Regions from separate parts of the Sphaerisporangium rhizosphaerae genome, predicted to be linked through region 2. Evidence: riboswitches for the same ligand, from Rfam matches in the RefSeq annotation. Region 2 holds a riboswitch; each other region holds the start of a gene.
What was found. Region 2 has a riboswitch for cyclic di-AMP ahead of ACFQSB_RS32805 (hypothetical protein). Riboswitches for the same ligand answer to the same signal wherever they lie in the genome.

Region 1 (3,267 bases), on a different contig from region 2:
CCGCACGTCCCCGTGCCTGGACTCACGGTAGAGGCTCACCAGAGCGCGTTCGCCGAAGCGCCCCGCGACATACCGGCAGGCGAGCCAGGCCTCCTCGTACGCCTGGGCCTGCCGCGCGGAGCCGGCGGCGAACGCCTCCGGCCCGGGCAGCCGTTCGGGCGTCCGTCCGGCGCGCACCTCATCGGCCAGTTCGGCCGCGGCCCGGCGTGCCGGGATGCCGGCGTCGAGATAGCCGACGTAGTCCGCGAACCCCTCGACCAGCCATTTGGGCGTGCTCCCGTCGAGCGCCGCCCCGGTGGCGATGTGCGTGATCTCGTGGGCGAGGACGACGTCGCGGCCGGCGGCGGTCAGGCGGGCGAACGACCGCGGCTCCACGATCACCCGGTCGGCGCCCGCCACCGCGGCCAGGCCGTTCACCTGCGCTGGGGCGGCCAGCACGGCCGCCTGCTCGGTCGTGGCGGGAACGGCGATCAGCGGACGCACCGGGCCCACGACGCGGGCGACCAGCCGGCTCGCCCGGTCGGCCCGGCGCGCGAGGTCGGCGAACGCGGCTCCGGGGGCCGCGGCGGCGGCCCCGCTTCCGAGAACGGGCCCGGTCGCGGAGGTTTTCGCAGCCTGCGGGGCCGCGGTTCCAGAAGCCGTGAGGGCTCCAGGGGCGGTGAGGGCACCGGGAGCCGCGACCACGAGGGAGAGGTCGCCGCGGAAGGTCCGCGCGCCGGACCAGATCTCCGGATGCTCGCCGATCAGCGTCCGCGCCCGCCGTCCGAGATCGTCCTCGACGGCGGAGGGCCCCGTCAGCACGGTCAGCACCCCCGCCAGGACGGCCCAGAGCCACACGACGCGCATGCGGGAAATCTACCTGCTCGTCCTTCCCGGCCACATCGGCGTCCCATGGGCGGACTCACATCAGCGTCCCGGCGGCGGCCCCGTATCGCCTTCCAAGCGGTGGACCCGTATCGACGTCCCGGCGGCGGACGTGTCTCGGCTTCCCGGCGGCGGATCCGGTTCGACGTCGCGGCGGCGGACCCGCGGAGGTCGAACTCGCTCCATCCGGCCACGTCGGCCTTGCGGGACGCGGACGTGCGAAGGCCCCGTCCGCTCCGAGGGGGGAGGAGCGGACGGGGCCTTCACGACCGGCGCGAGGGGCATGTGCACCACCCGGAAACGTCTTCGAGGAGCGGGGGCACCTCTCGGAGACGCTCTCCCGGAGGAGTCCCTCGCGCCGATCGGCCTCCGGAACGGCAGATCGTCTTCCGGAACCGCCGGTCAGCTTTCGAACCGCCGGTCAGGATCCGGAACCGCCGGTCGGCTTCCGGAACCGCCGGTCAGGGTCCGGAATCGCCGGCCGGCATCCCGGGACGGCCCGGAAACCGGACCGGCCCATCGTGGGAACCGGGAGCGGATCGGCACGGGCGACCGGCGCACCGGACCCAGCGGAGCCCTGGATGGGCGGGGGTGGTTCCGCGGGTCAAGCGGGGGTCCAGCGCCAACCTGGAGCGGCAGGCGGAGCCCGGCCTGGTCATCCGATCGCTGGATGGCAGCGCCGACGCCGCGACGGTCCCGCCGGTCAGGCGCCGGGGCGGACGGCGCCGACGAAGGACGCCTTCCGGTAGCCCGACAGCTTGTCGATGCGCACCCGCGCGCCGGTGTGCGGCGAGTGGATCATCTTGCCGTGCCCGACGTACATGCCGACGTGGCCGAGTCCGTAGAAGAACATCAGGTCACCCTGCTTGAGGTTCTTCCAGGACACCTTCTTCCGCACCGTGCGGAACTGGCTGGCGGCGATGCGGGGCAGCTTCACGCCGGCCTTGCGCCAGGCGTACAGCATCAGGCCGGAGCAGTCGAAGGCCCCCGGGCCGCTGGCGCCCCAGCGGTAGGGGTCGCCGATCTGCTTCTTCGCCACCGCGACGGCCGTGTGCGCCTTGAGCTGCTGCCGGACGGCCCTGCTCACTTTGGCCTTGCTCTTGGATGTGCGGGAGGTGCTGGATGTGCTCGCCTCGCTCACCGCGGCCGTGCCGGTGGGCTCGGAGGCCCCGGTGATGCTCGGTGTCTCGATCAGCCCGGCCGGGCCGTAGACGGACGGCTCTGAGGGTCCCTGAGCCGGTGCCGCCGTGGCGGCGTCAGCCGCCGTCGCCTGCGTCGCCACGGCTCCCACGGAGGCCGTCATGGTGAGCACCACACCGCCGAGAGAGAAGCGGGCAATGCGCGACAGACGAGGGTTCTGGGTGGTGCTGGACAGGATCGCTCCTTGATTCTTCCACTCACGCCTACCGGGTTAGCTGACGGATTCGGGCATGGAAGTAGCCCTACGACGCCAAGGCGTCGATTCACCCCCTGATCCCGCGTTTAGGATCAATTGGGTCCCCGGTTCCGTGCTCCTTGCCGCACGGATTCGGCAGGTCACCGCCCCTTTGGGGTCCTGGCTCGCGCCTTACTGGGGCGACGGCGACCGCTGGATTGTCATGCGTGGAGCCGGTCGGAAGACCGGCTCCGTTCGCGACGGCATGGCGTGCTCGCCGCGGGCCAGAAGTTACACAGAACCCCAAATCGAGGCAAAGTCGCGACCAAGTCACATAGATCAAATAAGGGGCTTCTTAATCAGGAAACCCCTGCACAACAAGCGCATCCGTTACCCGTATGTGATTCCCCTCACATATCCCGAAACGGCACCTGACGCGAGTCACACAAGTCACATCAGTCACACCCGTTCAGGGATCTTGGAGAGGGAACGGTCCACCTAACCCCGCCCGGCGGACCGGGATTCGCCCCCGCATGTCACGTTCCGCACCCGAGACCCGTTACCCACGACGTCTGTTCCACAACGATCCTTCAGCAACAGTGCTTCCACAATGAGAATTACGCAATATCTGTTGTGCAATGTCCGTTGCTCATGTCAAAGTGGGCGCATGGCCGACGAAGACGTACGCACGATCACCGACTCACGGGTGCTGGCCGCCCTGTCGCATCCCACGAGGCGGCGCCTCATGGACGCGCTGAAGGTCTACGGTCCCTGCACCGCCAGCATGCTGGCCGAGCACACCGGGCAGGCCGTCGCCAACGCCAGCCACCACCTGCGCGTCCTGGCCGGCAGCGAGCTCATCGAGGAGGCCCCAGAGCTCGCCCGCGACCGGCGCGAACGCTGGTGGCGGCTGTCCTCGGCCGAGCTGCGCTGGAGCGAGTCCGACTTCGGCGGCGACCCCGCGACCGCCGCCATCGCCAGCGCGGCGGCGTCCCTCAACCTCGAACACCACGTCAGCATGGTCCGCG
Region 2 (3,267 bases):
CTCCCCGAATAGCCGCTCGCCCCGCCGGGTCATCCCGTACCCGGTCATGCCCGTGACTTAGACCGAATCTATACCGTGCGATGACGAGCAGCTCAGGCCCCGGTATGTAGTGTTAAGGCAGGTCAAGGGGGATGCGACCAGCGCCCGACGGGCGCAGCGAAGCTTTCACCATAAGGACGCGGTGGGGGACCGTGTCCGAACAGCGGGACCGCCCGATGCGTTTGGGGGAAGGCATCGGCGCTGGACCGTGAAGTGGTCGGGGCCGGACAGGCGGGGGACTGTCCGGCCCCGACTCATGTCCACCCCCACTTCGCGGCCCTCCCTACACCCCCGCCCCGCTTCCCGCTCCCAGCCCCGCCTCAGCTCGCTCCCTCTGGGGCCGCCTCGTCTGGGGCCGCCTCGTCTGGGGCCGCCTCGTCTCGGGCCGCTCCTCCCTTTCGTAGCCTCGGGCCGTTCCTCGCCTCTGCCGCACCCTAGGGCCGGGGCGGCCACGCTCTCGCCCCGCCTCGGGCTGCTTCCCCGGGCGCCCCTTGGCCGTCGGCCATGAGGGGTTGTTTACCTGTGGCGGCTTTGCCGGGAGGGGTGGAGCTTGGGGGAAGAAAGGTTTTGCCCAGGCGGTGGCGCCCCTCACAGGTCACAGCAGTAACACGGGTATCGCCTGTCAGCCTCGTCGGCCTTCTCTGGCGCATAAAATGCCCGATATATGGGGCTTACCGCACGATAGGTAGATCTTCTGATGCTTTGTACAAACATCGTTTGCTTTGTCCTGACTTGACCGGTAACGTCTTGTACCAGATCGGACGGTGACCTGGTCTTCAGCCGGAAGGCCGCCGCCCGAACGTCGAGTCCCGAGGGCCTGAACCTGGCCCGCGGGAGCCGGGGACCCACGTTCTTCGGGGTGAATCCGCGTCAGCGGTAGGGCGAACTCCACGCCCGAACCCGTCAGCTAACCCGGTAGACGTCGTTGGAGAGGAGACTCGAGTGGACACACCGCCCCACTCCGTCCTCCGGGCGACCCTAGGCCCGGATCTCGCCGTCAGAAGCGGCACAGCAGTCGGCTTGTAGAAGCCGGCCGGGCGATTCGCAGCCTTGCGACATGGTGGCCGTTCAGCGCCACCGCCCGAACGACCCACGTAAGAAAAGCGCTCGCGCAAGCGATGGACCATGCCCTTGTCCACCCGCTTGTGCCTCAGAGAACGCTTTCCTCTCCCGGCGCCGAACCCTCTTGACCGAATTCGGAGCCCGGGTCCCTTGTCTTCTGATGAAAGATCCTGACCTCCCATGTCTTTTTTCACGAACACCCCCAAAAGTCGTGTGGTTTCGAGCATCATCGGTGCCGCGATGATGTGCACGGCGACGGTCGGCACGGCCACCGCGGCCCACGCCAACTCGCCCGAGCGCAAGGACGGCGTCGCGGCGGCGACCACCCAGCGAGTCATGTTGAAGGGCTCCACCACCGCCTCCTACTTCTGGGACGACTCCTCCGGCCGCGCCGGTGACACGGGCCTGCCGGCCATCGGCAAGCCGATGCAGAAGGGCCTGTTCGCCAGCCCGTGCTGGCCGCTCGGCACCGAGGGTTACGTGATGTACAACGGCAAGAAGGCGCCGTTCTTCATCGGCGACCGCGGCCCGGGCATCCCCTCCGAGAGCGGCGTCATGCTCGACATCGACGGCAAGACCTTCGCCGAGCTGACCGGCGGCGACTTCAGCGACTCCAGCCTGATGGTGACCGGCTTCGGCGCCGGCCACATCAAGGTCGACTACGTCATCACCAAGTGGGGCGGCGGCCCGGGCAAGAAGAACGAGCCCGTCCCGTTCTCCGCCGGCGCCTGGGGCGTCTACGACAAGGACCCGGCCGAGCCGACCCTGGCGCTCACCTCCGCGCCCTGACCCGCGCGCACGCACCTGCGGGTTATCCACGAGCTTCCCCCGGGAAATGGGCGTGCCGGTGCTTCCCCCTGGCACCGGCACGCCGCCCCGGCGCCGATGTGCGTAGCTTCGCCGGGACTGCTAAAGTCACCGTAGTCAACGCGCCGCTAGCTCAGTTGGTTAGAGCAGCTGACTCTTAATCAGCGGGTCCGGGGTTCGAGTCCCTGGCGGCGCACCACGGTTAACGCCGATGACCTGGGCATCTTCCCCGATGGGGAGGGTGCCCACAGTCGTTTTCCGACCTGTGTCACCTCGGCGCGAGCTGCGGTCGGTTCGAGGTAGCCAGTTGAACGGCCATTTGACGATCATGATTCGTCCTTCGGATAGTGGTCCGCATGGTCAACGACAACCCGTTCGACCGGCGCCGCTTTCTGGCCGGGTCAGGAGCCGCCGGGCTGCTCGCCCTGGTCGCCGCCTGCTCGGGCGGCGCGGGCACGAGCACCGGCGTGAACGCCGGGCCGTCCGGCTCCCTCCCGAGCACGCCCAAGCGCGGCGGAGTGCTCCGCGCGGGGTCGTCCCCGCCGCCCACGGCCGTGGACCCCGTCACCATGTACGACGGAACGGCGATCGCGATCGCCCAGCTCGTCGCCGACTACCTGATCTGGCTGGACAGGGACTACAAGCTGGTCCCGCGTCTGGCGGAGGCGTGGTCCGCCAAGGACGGCGGCAAGATCTGGTCCTTCACCCTGCGCGAAGGCGTGGTCTTCTCCGACGGCACCCCGCTGGACGCCGAGGTCGTCAAGGCGTCCTTCGACCGGTTGCTCGACCCGAAGAGCAAGTCTGCCGCGCTCTCGGCCTTCGACACCGTCCTCGCGCAGGGCGGCGTGCGCGTCAAGGACCCCCGGACGGTCGTGTTCACGCTGGAGCGGCCGTTCTCCGACTTCCCCTATCTGGTGTCGGCCGGAAACTACAACGCCCTGATCCTCAAGAAGGACTACGCGGGCGACTTCACCGCCAAGCCCATCGGCACCGGCCCGTTCGTGCTCGCCTCCTACGACCCGGCCAAGGGCGCCACCTTCACCCGCAATCCGAGGTACTGGGATCGGGGCAAGCCGTACCTGGACGGCGTGGAGGTCAAGTTCTACGCCGATGACCAGGCGGATCTGCTCGCGCTGCAGGGCGGCGACGTCGACGCCCAGCTCCTCAGCATTCCCGCCCTGGTGAACCCGCTGAAGGGCGTCGGGGACATCACCGTCGACCGGGTGGAGGGCACCGGGTTCACCGCCCTGACGCTGCGCGTGGACCAGGCGCCGTTCGACAGGAAGGAGGTCCGCCAGGCCGTCGCGTACGCCCTGGACCGGCCGGGCGTGAACGCCACCACCTACGACGGCGTCGGAG
Region 3 (3,267 bases), on a different contig from region 2:
GCGCACGGCGTCGGCCAGGGCGGCGGGGACGGGCAGGGCGGTGAAGACGGTGAGCCGTCCGGCCCTCGCCGCGGCGCGCAGGCGGATCCCCGCGGCGACGCCCAGGACCAGGCGGGACGGCTTGGCCGCGGCGCGGGCGCGCAGCAGAGGGGTGGCCAGGCCCGCGGTCAGCAGCTCCAGCAGGCGGATGGTGGCCAGGCCGTCGTCGACGATGACCATGCGGGTGGGGAAGGCCGTCAGCGAGGTGAGCTGCATCCTGCCGGAGAAGGCGTCCCCGAGGACCCAGGCGTCGCGGCGGCCGGGACGGGGCATGCCCTGATCGGCGGCCTGGATGCTCAGCCCGGCCGGCAGTTCCAGCGCGTCCAGCTCGGCGCGGGTGACGCGCAGGCCGGGCAGCCTGCCGCGGGTCACCACGCGGGTGTCCGGCCCGATCAGCCCCGCGTGCCGCGCCTCGACCGCGCACAGCAACTGGAGCGGAGACTCCACCCAGGCGACGGCCGACCCCTGCTCCCGCACGCGGCTTCGACCGTTCCTCTCCACGCCGGGCATTGACACGTTCACGACGCATGCAACCTAGCCCCGCGACCCTACGTAATAGGGAACAGACGATGAACGGCGGCCGACGGCGGCCCGGCCGTTGTCGGATGCGGGCGGCTCCCAGGAGTCACAGGAGCAACGCGGGCCCCACTTGACACAGGAGGCGTCGCAGGCTCCGAGTATCACTGGGCCCGGACGCCCCCGGGAGGCGTGTCCGCGCCCGCGGGGCCCGGATCGGCGGCACCTTACCCGCGTCGCGGCAGGTCAACCGCGCCCGACGCGCATTCTCGCCGGGCCGCGTGCCTGGCTTTGCCATGAGAAGGCCAGAACGGACGAGAGCTTTGTCCCACTTGCATGTGGTTTGTCCGATGTATTACTCTCGGAGGAATCCCGGCACGGGAGACCGCTTCTCTGAGCGACCCGCCCGTGCCGTCGATATCGCCCGGCGCGGCCGGTCCTCTGCGGAGAGACCCCTCTCCCACCGTCACGCGCCTCCGTCGAGTCCGCGCCCACGCGGAGCCGGGGACCCACCTTCTTGGGGTGAATCAGGCGCGCCCGCCCACGGACGCGCCCGTAGGACGAACCTTCACGTCCGAACCCGTCAGCTAACCCGGTAGGCGGCAGGAAGAAGGAGTCTCAGCTTGTCCATGTTCGTCACGACCGTACATCGGCTTCTGGATGCCCCGAAGAACCAGTTGAAGGCCGTCGCGTTCGGCGGGCTCGTGCTCGCCCAGGTTGTCACCGGCACCGCCCTTGCGGCGAACGCCGACTCCTCTCCCCAGGCCGACGCCGCCTCTCCCAAGAGCGGCATCGTCGCCGTCGCGCGGCAGGAGGCGGCGAAGGCGGGGCTGCCGTCCCGGCAGGTCTCCGCCGAGCAGTTGCTGGCACTGGCCGAGAAGCAGGTCGGCATCAGCGAGAACGGCAGCGGCGGCGGCACCAAGTTCCACGCCTGGTACATGAGCTCCCCGCGCGCCAGGGAGACCGTGGCGCGCGACAGCGGCACGATCGCCGACTACGCCGACGCCGCCTGGTGCGACATGTTCGTCTCCTGGGTGGGCGCGCAGATGGGCCTGCAGGACACCGTCGGCGCCGACGCCTACACCGTCGCCCACGCCAAGTGGTTCGCCGCGCGGGACCGCTGGGGCACCACGCCCAAGCCCGGCGCGGTCGTGTTCTTCTCCTTCAACGGCGACAAGAGCATCGACGGCATCGAGCACGTCGGCTTCGTCATCAAGGACAACGGCGACGGCACCATCCGCACCGTCGAGGGCAACACCGACGGCGGCAGGGTCGAGATCCGCACCAGGCCGGCCTCGCAGATCGTCGGATACGGCTACCCCGGCTACGCCGCCTGACCTCGGCGGCCCGCCGCCCTCGTTCCACCTTTCCGCGGCGTCCCGCCCGCCTCCCCGCGAAGGACGCCTCCCGGCGCCGCACGGCCGGCCCACTCCCCCGGCCGCGCGGCGCCGGCGCTCGTTCCCATCGCTCCGGCGGGCCGGCCGGAACGCCGCGCAGCCCGCGCGCCGCGCCCCCAGGACCTCGGCGGAGCCCGCGCGCGGTGGCCAGGGAGCCCGGCGAAGCCCGTGCGCCGTGGCGCATGGATGATTTGCGCCCGACTGTGCCGAAGCGGTGGGAGCGCTCCCAATGCTGCGAAAGGGCCTTATGGGGGCTACTCTACGGTTTTCTCAGCGCTAACCGCCCCAGGAGTAACAGTTAGGTTTCGGCATATTGACGCCAGCATTGCCCGTCGGGGACCCTTCGTGGGAGCGCTCCCAAATATCGCTCGCAGGCTCACCCCCGCGAGATCACGACTGAGGGATCCAGCCATCGTGGGCCCGACTGTCGGGGCCGGCCCTCGATGCACCTCCCAAAGATCGGGCAACCACCTGAGAGGGGTCCGGAATGATGAACAATATGCGCCGCGGGAAGACACTCGCGGTCGCATCGGTGATGACGGTCGCACTCGGCATCACCGCCGCGTGCAGCTCCGGCGGGGACGGCGGGAACACCAGCACCGGTGGCTCGTCCTCGGCCGCGGCCGAGAAGATCACCCTTACGCTGCAGACCTTCGGCGGCGGGACCAACTTCGGCTACAAGGCCGCGGTCGCCAAGTGGAACAGCGATCACCCCAACGTTCAGGTGAAGTACAACAACCTCACCGACAGCTTTGAGAACGTCTACTGGCCGCAGATGCTGCAGTGGCTGCAGTCGGGCACCGGCGCCGGCGACGTCGTCGGCATCGACGAGGGCGGCATGGGTCTGGCCAAGGCCCGTCCCCAGTTCTTCACCGACCTCGGCCAGTACGGCCTGCAGAGCCGCCAGGCCGACTTCCCCGCCTGGAAGTGGGAGAACGGCATCAACACCGAGGGCAAGCTGTTCGCCCTCGGCACCGACGTCGGCGGCATGAGCATCTGCTACCGCTCCGACCTGTTCAAGCAGGCCGGGCTTCCCACCGACCGCGACGAGGTCGGCAAGCTGTGGAGCGGCGGCTGGGAGGACTTCATCAAGGCCGGCCAGCAGTTCCAGTCCAAGGTCAAGGACGCCAAGTTCGTCGACAGCATCAACACCATCTACAACGTGGTGCTGGCGCAGGAGGCCGCCAAGAACGGCAACGTCACCTACTTCGACAAGAACCAGCAGCTCATCGTGGACAAGAACCCGGCCGTCAAGTCCGCGTTCGACCTCGCCACGAAGATCAGCCAGGACGGCCTGACCGCCAAGCTGCAGAAC

Region 1: another riboswitch for cyclic di-AMP. It lies ahead of ACFQSB_RS11935 (C40 family peptidase); the one in region 2 lies ahead of ACFQSB_RS32805 (hypothetical protein).
Region 3: another riboswitch for cyclic di-AMP. It lies ahead of ACFQSB_RS13475 (CHAP domain-containing protein); the one in region 2 lies ahead of ACFQSB_RS32805 (hypothetical protein).

What each region holds. Positions count from the first base shown of each region.
Region 1 is NZ_JBHTCG010000006.1:258,792-262,058, reverse strand. It holds gene ACFQSB_RS11940 (gluzincin family metallopeptidase) at 1-846, opposite strand, end outside; gene ACFQSB_RS11935 (C40 family peptidase) at 1,568-2,167, opposite strand; cyclic di-AMP (ydaO/yuaA leader) riboswitch at 2,250-2,408, opposite strand; gene ACFQSB_RS11930 (ArsR/SmtB family transcription factor) at 2,907-3,267, shown strand, end outside.
Region 2 is NZ_JBHTCG010000033.1:31,469-34,735, forward strand. It holds gene ACFQSB_RS32800 (OsmC family protein) at 1-12, shown strand, start outside; cyclic di-AMP (ydaO/yuaA leader) riboswitch at 838-977, shown strand; gene ACFQSB_RS32805 (hypothetical protein) at 1,315-1,890, shown strand; tRNA gene ACFQSB_RS32810 (tRNA-Lys) at 2,031-2,107, shown strand; gene ACFQSB_RS32815 (ABC transporter substrate-binding protein) at 2,265-3,267, shown strand, end outside.
Region 3 is NZ_JBHTCG010000007.1:277,871-281,137, reverse strand. It holds gene ACFQSB_RS13480 (hypothetical protein) at 1-516, opposite strand, end outside; cyclic di-AMP (ydaO/yuaA leader) riboswitch at 1,023-1,172, shown strand; gene ACFQSB_RS13475 (CHAP domain-containing protein) at 1,185-1,892, shown strand; gene ACFQSB_RS13470 (ABC transporter substrate-binding protein) at 2,452-3,267, shown strand, end outside.